One region of the Reinekea marina genome, then DNA from elsewhere that is predicted to be linked to it. Evidence: predicted binding sites of a transcription regulator. Region 1 holds the regulator's gene; each other region holds the start of a gene.
The links. Region 1 encodes PhoB, which activates phosphate uptake and scavenging genes when phosphate is short. Its sites were predicted from a motif close to TGTCATANNNNTGTCANA; they were not measured.
Positions count from the first base shown of each region.

Region 1 (4,256 bases):
GGTACACTGGCGCTTTTTAATAAATGACTTATGCAGTGGAAACCTTAACTTTCGATTTAGACACACGTAGCCACTCTTGGTATACGCCCAGCGCCTTTCCTGAACCGATTCCAGACGAAATGGGTTATTGGCTGTTTTTGCCTGGCAGTTTGACCGAAGCGCTGCGCCAACGTACGGATAATTTTTCCGTGGCTGTGATTGAAGAAACTCTCATCAACAGTACTGATCCGAGCCTCAATGCCGCCCATACGAAGGAAAAAGCCGAGTATTTTTCACGTAAAGTAGCGCTGAAAAACCACCAAGAAATTTGGGTTATGGCGCACACACTAATACCCACTACAAGTTTAAAACAGGGCTTAGCGGAATTATCAACACTGCAAGAAAGACCCTTGGGTGAGTTGTTATTCGCCGACGATACTGTGCGAAAAAGCCCAACAGAAATCACGCATTTTGATACACTCTGGGGGCGCCGTTCACGCTATTGGTTACGTGAACAACCTTTACTGGTGACCGAATATTTTTTACCTGAATTAATTAGGCAATCATGAATAAACTAGCGCTTTCACAATACATAAAGCTCACTCGACTCGACCGCCCTATTGGCACTTACCTTCTTCTTTGGCCGACATTAACAGCGCTGTGGATCGCTTCGGGCGGGTTTCCGTCTATTAAGAATCTCATTATTTTTACGCTGGGTGTGTTATTCATGCGCTCCGCAGGTTGCGTAATTAACGATTACGCCGATCGGAAAATTGACGGCCACGTTAAGCGAACAAATACCCGCCCCCTAGCCCAAGGTTTAGTCACTGAAAAAGAAGCGTTAATACTTTTTTCTGCGTTAGTGGGTGTCTCTTTTATTTTAGTATTACTGACAAACGCATTAACGGTGTATATGTCTTTTGTTGGTTTAGCTCTTGCGTCGCTTTATCCATTTATGAAACGCCATACCTATTTGCCTCAGGTGGTACTCGGTGCCGCTTTCGCATGGGCGATTCCGATGGCATATACCGCCGCACAAGCCCCATTAGTTGATACCGTATGGTTACTATTTACCGCCAAAGTATTATGGACAGTGGCCTATGATACCCAGTACGCCATGGTCGATAGAGACGACGATATAAAAATTGGCGTGCGCTCAACTGCAATTTTATTTGGCGATGCCGACAAGCTAATGATCGGCGTTCTGCAACTGCTGGCACTGCTGAGCTGGGTAGCGGTAGGCGTAAAAGCCGAATTCGGTTTGGTATGGTGGTTCGCCATTGCCATTTCAGCAGGGCTAATGAGTTATCAGCAGTGGTTAATCCGACATCGAGACCGCGATGCATGTTTTCAAGCATTCTTAAATAATCATTGGCTGGGGATGGCGCTATTTATAGCCGCGGTCGTGGAACTGCTCTAACCTTTTAATTGGGAAAGATGGCAGAATTATGAATTTTGTCATCTTAATGTCACAAAACTTCTTTTTAATCGTGAGCTATTATGAACCCTATTCAGGAAACTGACATGGCAACACGAAGTATCTTAATCGTTGATGATGAATCGGCCATTCGCGATGTTATCGCCGCTGCGCTCGAAATGGCGGGTTATCGCGCTTTAGAAGCAGGTAACGCGCAAGACGCTCATTCAATTATCGTCGACCAAAAGCCCGATTTAATATTACTAGATTGGATGATGCCCGGCACCAGTGGGGTTGAATTGGCGCGTCGTTTAAAACGCGATGCTTTAACTCAAGAGATTCCCATTATTATGCTCACCGCCAAAGGCGAGGAAGAACATAAAATATCAGGCTTAGATGCCGGTGCCGACGATTACATCACTAAACCTTTTTCACCGCGTGAATTAGTGGCTCGATTAAAAGCCGTATTACGTCGCTCTACACCGGCCGGCGTTGATACTGTAGTTGAAGTAAAAGGTTTAACGTTAGACCCGACCAGCCACCGAGTATTTGCCGATGGCTCAGAGCTCAAGCTAGGACCCACCGAATTTAAATTGCTGCAATTTTTTATGACTCATCCTGAACGCGCTTATAGTCGAAGCCAGTTGCTTGATCACGTTTGGGGCGGTAATGTGTATGTAGATGAACGAACAGTCGATGTACATATTCGACGCTTACGAAAGCTATTAGGTGAGCAATACAAAACACTCGTACAAACAGTGAGAGGAACGGGGTATCGATTCTCTACTCAGTCGCCAGAGAGCCTCTAATTTATGATTCGGGATTTACGCAAATCTCATTACAAAAACCTAGCTATTTCAGCTTCTGTGGCCGTATCAGTGGGTTTTGTATTTGGCTATCCTTGGTTATTTTTGGCCGCTGCCAGTGCCAGCTATCTAATTTGGATTTTATACCAACAGCACCGTCTTATTTCGTGGTTAATAAAAGGGGCGAAGAACGCACCGCCCAATGCTATGGGGTTATGGGGTGTAGTGTTCGATCACCTTTACATGGTACGCAAGAAACACCGCAAGCAAGTTAGACGGTATCGTGAAACCATTCAAAAAATCCGTACATCTAATCAGGCGTTGGCCGATGGTGTTATCACTTTAGATTCCAATGGCAACATAGAATCGTGGAACAAAGCCGCTGTTAAGTTATTGAATTTGAAAAAAGTCGACGAAGGTCATTTACTCACGAACTTGATTCGAGATCCTGAGTTCACAGACTACTACAACAAAGCACAAAACAAAGAACCGATCACTATAGAAAATCCGGCACACGCAAATCGTTCTCTGCAAATATCGATGACCGTCTACGGCGAAGGTGAGCGCTTACTATTGCTGCGCGATACCACTCGTTTAGAGAAGCTTGAAAAAATGCGGCAAGACTTTGTAGCCAACGCCTCGCATGAGCTCAAAACACCAATTACAGTTGTTCAAGGTCATCTCGAGAATATTTTAAATTTCAATGATGATATTCCCCCTGCCATGCACAAAGCATTGCTCAGCATGTCGACGCAAGCAAAGCGTATGAACAACCTTGTCAATGATTTACTCATTCTCAGTAAACTCGATATTGACACCAGTGATGCGCCAATGAAGAAGATAAACATCCCAGACTTAATGTCGCAGTTGATCGAAGATGCATTGCAATATGCGCACAGCATAGATAAGAAGTTAGACATTACATTTCAATGCCAAACCGATGCTATGTTGTTAGGGGATTTGGGTCAAATAAGAACGGCGTTGAGCAACTTAATATACAATGCAGTACGTTATAGCCCGTCTCAAAAGTCCATTGTCATCAGCTGGAAAAAATCGGCTCTGGGAGGTTTACTGACGGTTCAAGATCAAGGTTACGGCATTGAGCAACATCATATTCCTCGGCTTACCGAACGTTTTTATCGAGCCGACAAAGGCCGCTCAAGTGAAGACGGTGGCACTGGTTTAGGGCTGGCCATTGTGAAGCATATATTGAACCACCATAACGCCTATTTAGATATACAAAGCCAGCCTAATATTGGTTCAGCCTTCACCTGTATTTTTCCCAAAAAGCGACTGAGCGAATTATCTCAACGCTCGCAAAACTAGCGACGAACTTGAGCAATAAACTTACTCAGCGTTTCAAGTTTTTCTTGATCATCATCGACGATGCGAACATTAAGATTTAACCTTGAGCAACTGAGTGATTTTTCAGTTAAAGCAACCGATGTCACCATGGTATTTATGCGCGCCACGGCATCGGGATCGTTTTTCGGAACAATATCCACCACGACTTGATCTAGCACGGTAGGAGGAACGGTATCATCAAGTTCTACTGTCATGCTTAAGTCGGTTAAATTAATGTCTCGTAAGTCACCTTGCCAAGCGGCCTTGGGAGAGCGCACCGCGACTTTCGCTAATATGCTCGCTTTGGGTTTGGTTTTACCTGCTCTTATCGGCTCTTTATCGACTAATTTCGAACTGGGTGCACCCGTGGTTAGCAATGAAGCGCTGCCGGCTGAATTTGACGACGCAGGTTTTTTAGCCGCTTGCGGCGCAGCCCCTAGTAAGACACCCGCCGATTCATTAGCCGATCCAAATGTGGGCTTCATAGCTGCAGCCCCTTTTAAAATAGATTTTACCAACGCACCATGATTTACAGAGAGTAACTTAAGCACTTTTTTAAGGATTTGATCGTTACTAAAGGGCTTACCAATGTAATCGGATACGCCTGCTTGAACCGCTTCGACAACATTGGTTTTATCGCCACGACTGGTGACCATCATAAAGGGGGTCTTGGGTAGGCCGTTATCATTTTCATAAGCCCGTAACCATTG
Region 1 covers NZ_JAUFQI010000001.1:3,351,844-3,356,099, forward strand. The annotation lists gene QWZ13_RS18600 (chorismate--pyruvate lyase family protein) at 36-548, shown strand; gene ubiA (4-hydroxybenzoate octaprenyltransferase) at 545-1,399, shown strand; gene phoB (phosphate regulon transcriptional regulator PhoB) at 1,480-2,205, shown strand; gene phoR (phosphate regulon sensor histidine kinase PhoR) at 2,209-3,528, shown strand; gene QWZ13_RS18620 (response regulator) at 3,525-4,256, opposite strand, start outside.

Region 2 (4,256 bases), 290 kb from region 1:
GAGACACATCCGGAATCGATCAACGCCGCTGTCTTACGAGCCCTGCTTGACCTGAACGCCAAGAAAATTTCTATTGCAAACAGCACCGCCGTATTCGATGACACTGAAGTACATGGTCTCAATATTGAAATGGTCAAGAATGGATCCTTAGGCGATTATTCAATGCAAACATCCGGGCACATTCGCAACGCTTCACTTGATGTTGGTTTTAATTACTCAGCAATGCTATCTTTGGCTAAAGATGACACGGTCATTTTTCGGAAAAACAATTTAACCAGCCAAACGTTTTTTCAACAAGGTTCGGTTCAATGGGTTGGAAAAGTTAAACAAGCTAAGCTCAGTACAGACAACTCCCTCACTCTGGAATTTGCTTCTTGGTCTTCCCAATGGAATCAAAATCGTTTTACACATTTACCTGAGCTGTTCGATTTTTCAGGCGGTTTAGAATTTGGTTCCTGGCAAAACGGCGAAGTAAACCTTAGACTTTTAGATGCAGCAGTGGCCTTTAGAGACACTCAAAATATTGCGCGAACTTATGCATTGCAATCGACCGAGGCCAGCGCTTCTGAACAAACCATCACGGGTCAACTCAGTGTTTCCATATTAGCCGAGCAACCTCAACAGGTGGCCGACCCACTCGATTGGCAAAGCTATAATTTTGTGATGACAGGACAAATAAATGACAATAAACCACTGATCTCTTGGGAAAAACCAGAATTTAGATTAGCGACCATCAATGGCGAAGGTCAGCGGTCATCTCATAACATCACATTAAAAGAACTCTCCCTTAACGCCGAAGGTAAGCTATGGCAATTAAAAGACGGGGATTGGAATGAATATCTAGATGAACAAAATACTGCGGGTTATGGTTTTGGTCGCCTAACTTTACAATGGCCGACGTTAAAAGTGATAGAAGGCCCTACAGTGACCAACCGGTTGCAGAAGCCTTTAAATTTATTGTCGAATGATATGGAAACAATCAATGCATTGCACCGCCTCCTGGTTCAATAAACAAGTACTCGAATGGTACGACCAATACGGCCGGAAAAATTTGCCATGGCAACAAGGCAAAACAGCCTATCGTGTTTGGGTATCTGAAATTATGTTGCAACAAACGCAAGTTGCGACAGTTATCCCATATTTCGAGCGCTTCATGTCTAGCTTCCCAACGGTTGAATCTCTAGCAAGTGCCGACCAAGATGATGTACTGCATTTATGGACGGGCTTAGGTTACTACGCTCGCGCACGTAATTTACATAAGGCGGCCAAACAGGTTGTAGAACAGTTTAACGGCCAGTTCCCTGAACAAGTCGAACAACTTGAAGCTCTACCCGGTATTGGTCGCTCTACCGCAGGAGCTATTGCGAGCTCAGTGTTTAACCAACCCGCCGCGATACTAGATGGCAATGTTAAGCGCGTTCTCGCACGCTTTTTTGCTCTTGCTGAATGGCCAGGTACCACTGCATCGCAAAAACAATTATGGCAATACAGTGAAGCCCTTACACCCAACAAACGAACGGCCGACTACAACCAGGTGATGATGGATTTAGGGGCACTGGTATGTACGCGAACAAAGCCTAAGTGCGACTCTTGCCCGCTCGCTAAAAAATGCTTAGCTTATGAACGCGATCAAACGCATTGCCTGCCGGTACCAAAGCCAAAAAAAGAAAAACCAACCAAAACAACACACATGCTTATTTTGCAACTCCCCGATGGCCGAGTTAAGCTGGTACAGCGCCCGCCAACAGGCATATGGGGTGGGCTGTTTAGTTTCCCTGAATTTGAAACGTTTGAAGATGTCGAATGTTATCTGCTATCAATCGAGGCTCAAGCACCTTTAAAATGGAAAAATTTCAAACACACTTTCAGTCACTATCACTTAGATATTTGGCCAATACAGGTTAAACTGAACCAACCGCCAAACAATGTAAATGATGAAAAAGCAATATGGTTTCAGCCCAGCTTACCTAATGAAGAACAAGCCATCGGAATGCCCGCACCTGCGGTTACTTTGCTGAAGAAAATTGCTCAATCGATGTAAGTTCACATTTGATAAAACTCGAGGTTCAAACATGACTCATTTAGTTGATTGCACCAAATATAAAAAACCGTTGCCAGCATTACAGCGCCCCCCTTTTCCTGGCCCAAAGGGTCAAGAGATTTTTGAAACAGTATCAGCACAAGCTTGGAGTGAATGGCAAGCGCACCAAACTCGCTTGATCAATGAAAAACAGCTCACGGTTACTGATCCTACTTCTCGAAAGTATTTAATGGAACAAATGCAACTGTTTTTAACCGGCCAAGAATACGACGCCGCAGAAGGTTATGTACCGGAAGATAAATAAAAGCAAATGAGAATGTACTTATTTCATTAAGCTGTCACGTAAACGTCACTTTTTCGTCATACAAATTTTTTAGTGTTCTCTCAAAATAAAACAACCTAGAGAGTCACTATGGAAAACGATCAGCACAAAACCGTTGCATTTGAATCTGTGTTAAATAAAGCCGTCTCGCGCCGTCGCGTTATTCAATCTGGAGGCGCTATAGGCGCTACCAGTTTTTTAGGCGGCGCTTCAACTTTAGCCATGTCGGCTACCCAAGCGACCTATTTAATGGGCTTCGACCCTATTCCGACGTCAACCGCAGACGAGATTCAACTTCCCTCGGGTTACCATTACGAAGTGTTAGTTGCCTGGGGTGACCCAATTATTAAAGGTGCCCCTAAATTTTCAGTGAGTAACAGCGCTGACGATCAAGCTGGGCAGTTTGGTGACAACACCGATGGCATGAGCATATTTCATTTACAGACGAAGCAAGGTGGCTTAGATGAAAATCGCGCCGTCATGGCGGTAAATAGTGAATATATAAATAAAGAGTTTATGCACACACACCAAGGCAAAAATATGAGCGCAGACGATGTTAAAAAAGAAATCGTTGCGCACGGTGTTAATATTTTTGAAGTTAAAAAGAATAAAAAAGGATCTTGGAAAGTTAACAAAAACTCACCTCTGAACCGCCGATTACATGGCGATGCTGATGAGTTTATTATGACAGGGCCTGTCACCGGGCACCCACTGGTGCAAACAGCGATGGATCGCAGCGGTTCAAAAATTCGCGGCACTCTAAATAACTGCGGCAACGGGCAAACCCCTTGGGGCACCTATATAACCTGCGAAGAAAACTTCAATGGGTACTTCGGCGCACCAGAAGCTACGCCCTTAAATGATGAGCAACGCGCTTATGGATTGTCTGAAACTGGTTTTGATTATAACTGGTGGCCACACGAAGATCGTTTCAATTTAGCCAAGCACCCAAACGAAGCAAACCGCTTTGGTTGGATTGTAGAAATAGACCCACTTGACCCCAGCTCTAAGGCCATGAAGCGTTCAGCATTGGGGCGATTCAAACACGAGAATGCAGCTATTACCTTAGCGCCGAACGGGCATGCGGTTGTTTATATGGGTGATGATGAGCGAGGCGAATTTATTTACAAGTTTGTCTCTAAAGAGACCTATAAAGAAAACGATCGCGCGCACAATATGCGATTGCTTGAAGAAGGCACATTGTACGCAGCAAAGTTTAACGACAATGGCTCGGGTGAATGGATTGAGCTGAGCTTTGGTAAAAATGGCCTAACACCCGCCAATGGTTTTAAAGACCAAGCTTACATCTTAGTGTACGCCCGCATTGCGGCCCGTTTTGTGGGGGCGACATCGATGGACAGGCCAGAATGGGTGGCTTGCCACCCTTCTTCGCCTATGGTTTTTTGCACGCTTACGAATAACAAATACCGAGGCGAACGTGATTCACAACCAGTCAACGCGGCAAACCCTCGTGAGAAAAACCCATTTGGACATATCATACGTTGGGTACCAGAAAACAGAGACCACAGTGCGCAACGTTTTGGCTGGGATCTATTTGCGATGGCCGGTAACCCTAATACGCAAACAGGGCTCATGGCCGGCAGTGAGAATATAAGCGCCGATAACATGTTTAACAGCCCCGATGGGCTCGCGTTTGATGCTGACGGCCGTTTATGGATACAAACCGATGGCAACTACAAAAATGAAGGCATTTTTGAAGGCCAAGGCAACAATCAAATGCTTTGCGCCGATCCGGTTACAGGGCATATACGCCGCTTTTTAGTAGGACCTAAAGAATGTGAAATTACCGGTTGTACGTTCGCGAATGATCAACGGACTTTGTTTATTGGTGTACAACACCCAGGTGTTGGCTGGCCAAATGCCGAAAAAGAC
Region 2 covers NZ_JAUFQI010000001.1:3,058,327-3,062,582, forward strand. The annotation lists gene QWZ13_RS16750 (hypothetical protein) at 1-1,011, shown strand, start outside; gene mutY (A/G-specific adenine glycosylase) at 983-2,041, shown strand; gene QWZ13_RS16760 (oxidative damage protection protein) at 2,073-2,345, shown strand; gene QWZ13_RS16765 (PhoX family protein) at 2,454-4,256, shown strand, end outside.
Region 2: QWZ13_RS16765 (PhoX family protein) is a predicted target of PhoB. The motif match lies at 2,367-2,384, and genes of this name have one in related genera.

Region 3 (4,256 bases), 1.4 Mb from region 1:
ATTGAATTTTTACACCTGGTGCGGCATTAGCCCAATTGATTGCACTGATATTCTGATTGGAAACTCCGACAGCCGCGTCTGACATCAGCTCAAACAACTTTTCGGTAGTCACTAAATTTAGCAGTTGGCAATCACCTTTCACAAACAAGAGCATATCTTGAACTTGTTTTTCTAGGTGATGTAAACGACCGACAAGCTTGTCTACAAATTTATGATGCGTGGGTTGGTCTAACTTAGGATTTTTTAAATTCGATGCATAAAGCATGGCGGCCGATAGCGGTGTTCTAACCTGATGCGCCAATGAGGCGACCATTTGCCCCATGGCCGTTAAACGCTCTTGACGAGATACTTGAGCTTGTAACATGCGTGTTTCAGTCTGGTCCGTCATTACAATCAGCTGACCAGCATTGTCTAATGCACTTGTTTCTAAACTGACTAAACGCCCATCATTTAAACTAACTTCATGGTAATCGGTTTGCTTCGGGTTAAATGCTTCTTTAACAATTTTGCCCCAAGGTAAGCCAACGAAAGAAGCCGCCTCTGAGCCTGTGCATGCCTGACTTAGCCATTGCTCGGCTGCAGGGTTTATGCGTTGCACAAAGCCTCTGTTGTCGACAACGATGACTCCCGCAGGCATTAGGTGCAAAAGGCTTTCTAACTGCTCAGCAAGCGCTTCCTTTTCATTTAATTCGTTTAAGCGCTGCTCAGATAATGAGGCCAACTCTCCGCTCAGCTCTACAACTCTATTTTCCAGTAAATGATAGCTATCGGAGAGTTGTTCCGACATAGATGTAAATGCACTGAATGCCTGCTGCAATTCGTTTAACGACGCTTTATTAAGCTCAGCTGGCTTTGCCAGAGGCATCGAATTCGCTATTTTATTGGCATTCTGTGTTTGCATATGCATTTTGTTCAATAATTTGACTGTAATAGCCTTACTGCAATTGCAATGCCAACCTAAAATAAAAAAGGCCGCATAAAGCGGCCTTCATATTTTAACTAACAGAACTAATTCACGGTATCTCTTCGATTAATTTCATACTTGCGCATTTTTTCAACCAATGTGGTACGCCGAATATGTAATTTTTCAGCCGCACGCGCTACCACGCCTTGCGCATCATCTAATGCTTGCTGAATCAGGTTTTTCTCCAGCTCTGTTAAATATTCTTTTAAATCAATGCCATTCATTGGCAACAACGCTGATTGATCTAAATTAATTTGTGGCTTAACCGATTCTTCCATTGCATTAACGACAGAATTTGGAAGCATATTTTCAGATTCGGCCTCCACATGACGATATTTCGCAGGCAGTTCCTGCACGCCTACTACTCCATAGGGATGCATGATGGCTAATCGCTCTATTAAATTTGCCATTTCACGCACGTTACCGGGCCAGTCATGCTGAACCAAAGACATAATTGCGCTGGAGTTGAATCGAATGGAGCCACGTTTTTCGTTTTCGAGTCGCGAGACTAATTCATTTAAAAGCAACGGGATATCTTCATGCCTATCTCGAAGCGCTGGCATTTCAATCGGAAAAACATTCAATCGATAGAACAAATCTTCGCGGAATTCGGCTTGATCAATCATTTCTTCCAAGTTACGGTGAGTAGCCGCAACAACTCGCACATCAGACGTATAAGTCTTAGTTCCCCCGACCCGTTCAAACGTTCGCTCTTGTAAAACACGCAGTAGCTTTACTTGCATATTGAGCGGCAAATCACCAATTTCATCTAAAAATAGAGTTCCACCTTCAGCCATTTCAAAACGTCCAGCTCGAGAGGTAATGGCCCCAGTAAAAGCCCCTTTTTCGTGGCCAAATAATTCACTTTCAATTAATTCATGCGGGATTGCGCCACAATTTACCGGCACGAAAGGCTTATGACGGCGGTGTGAGTTGTAGTGTAAGTTACGCGCAACAACTTCCTTTCCGGTGCCGCTTTCACCTTGAATTAACACGGTCACCTCTTTATCGGCAACTTGCGCCATCATCTCTCTAACTGACTGCACCGCTCGACTACTGCCAATAAGGCTACGAAATAAATTAATTTCTCGGCGCTGATCTCGACCTCGAGTTAGGTCATATTGTTCGCGATACATTTGCGCCCGGTGAAGATTATCGAGCAACTTATTATAAGATAACGGTGTTCTTAGCTTTGCTATAATTCTAGAACGAAGTTCATCTTCTAAAAGTTCGCTTTCCGGGTGGTCGCCCAACAGAAGCAATGGTAATCCTGCATCCCACTCAACTAAACTGTTGATCGCTTTCTCTAAAGATTGATTCAACTCACCAAATACGACACCCACTAACATAGTAGGATCCTCAAAGGCCTGCTGAGCTTTAGTTATCCAATCTTCACTAGATAAAACCACACTGTCTTCATCTAGAAAATCTAGGATAACTTTCATATCGTGACGTCGTTGTTCGTTATCGTCGACGATCAATAAATTTATTTCTCTCCACATCTCAACAACCCTATACATCCATTAAATATTGAGAATTTTTACCAAGGTTCTAGAAGCATCAGTCAATCGATTGTCACTTCACCTTGTGCCATATCTGGGGAGTTAAGACGTAAAGTTACATTTTGTCAAATTTATGACTGTAATATTTTGTATGAGTGTCAGAACTAAAAACGAAGGTAATCTTTTGTCAAAAAAAATTGCATAAATAATCAACTAACCCAATCTAATTTTTAATCAATTGGGTTAATTAATCTAATAAATTTAATAAGTTAGCCGAATTTTACTCAAGTTCCTTGCAGGGCTTGCTCTCTAATTTCATCCCACGCTGTTTTTATTTGAGTGAGCAAATTATTGACTTCTTCTAGCATTTCTACGCTATTGCGGACATTAGCTTCAAATAATCGTCTAATCATATAGTCGTAGAGTCGCTCTAAATTCAGTGCCAGTTCACCCGCATCTAAATTAAGAGACTCTTGTAATCCGCCGATAATGTTTATAGCTGAATTTATTTGATTACTTTTTTTGTCGTACTCTTTTCGAGCAATATGGCCTTTAGCGGCTGAAATGCGAGCCAACGCTCCTTCGAATAATAGTTGAACAAGTCGGTGTGGGTCAGCATCAACGATCGACGTCTGCGTGCCTACAGATTGATACTCTTTAATACCCTGTGCGTACATAGTCTTACCTCATAACGAATAGAACGGTTTCGTATTGCCTTAACTGGCTTACAAAGGTTATCGGCCAAAGACCAAATAATATTAGCTCTTTTTTCAGACTCTACTGTTTCTTTTGGTAGCCGAAGTTGGCACACCACCTGCAATATCTCAAGCAAACGCCCGAATTCACACCTTTTCGGAGATTCATTGCCGTTATTACCTAAAAAAGCGGCAACCTCTGAAAGTAAATGGCGATAAGCTAAGAGTTAGGACACAGATCATGACGCAGGCACTCAAAAAACAACAAGGCTCCGCTAAAGAGACTAATCGCAGCCTATTGAAGCGCTGGAAAGAGCTCGAAAAACGTGCGCTTTTTCACTATGAAAAGAGTTTATGTGCACAGTCGGCCAGCGAACAAACAGTGGCTCACCGTGGCAAAGCAAAACAAATTGCACTGCAACTTCGTGAATCGGAAAAATATTGCGATACCGCCAATAACTTATTGGCACGTATAGCTCTAGATGAAGGCTTTTATAAACTTGCAGAGCACCATATCTCTGAAGCACTCGAGCAGCAGGCAAATTCTGCAGGGCATTGGTTTACCTATGGCCATATAAAATTAGCACAAAAGCTATTCACAGATGCATTAGGTGCGTTTTCTAAAGCGTTAGATTATGACCCAAGCATGACCCGTGCGGCGACCTCTATGGCGTTCACTCTTACTAAGCTCGGCCGTATTGTTGAGGCGTTTCAGGCCTATAGGCACTTGTATCGGCTGCACCCGAATGATGCCCATGTTAAAGAAAAGTTGTTCGAAGTAGTGGCTTCGATCAGTGCAGATTATTACCAAGAAGATTTAGAGCAAGATGCCATAAAATGGTTAAAACTAAAGCAAGTAGATCACCAATCGCTTTCAACACTAGTGATGTCCTTGCTAAATCATAAATACCATCTCTCTGACCCGAATGCGGTTGTCGACATCCAAGATTTAGTGAAAGACGAGCTTCTATTACTTGCACTTGAAAAGCTCTATTTTACGAACAACGAGCTAGAACTGTTTATTATTTTGTTACGAAAGCAAACCTTACTAATGAGTATTTCTTCACACTATAGCGATGAAGCATTACTCACCCT
Region 3 covers NZ_JAUFQI010000001.1:1,990,552-1,994,807, reverse strand. The annotation lists gene QWZ13_RS10580 (sensor histidine kinase) at 1-901, opposite strand, end outside; gene QWZ13_RS10575 (sigma-54 dependent transcriptional regulator) at 1,009-2,466, opposite strand; gene fliS (flagellar export chaperone FliS) at 2,751-3,143, opposite strand; gene QWZ13_RS10565 (hypothetical protein) at 3,107-3,280, opposite strand; gene QWZ13_RS10560 (methyltransferase domain-containing protein) at 3,256-4,256, shown strand, end outside.
Region 3: QWZ13_RS10575 (sigma-54 dependent transcriptional regulator) is a predicted target of PhoB. The motif match lies at 2,588-2,605, and genes of this name have one in related genera.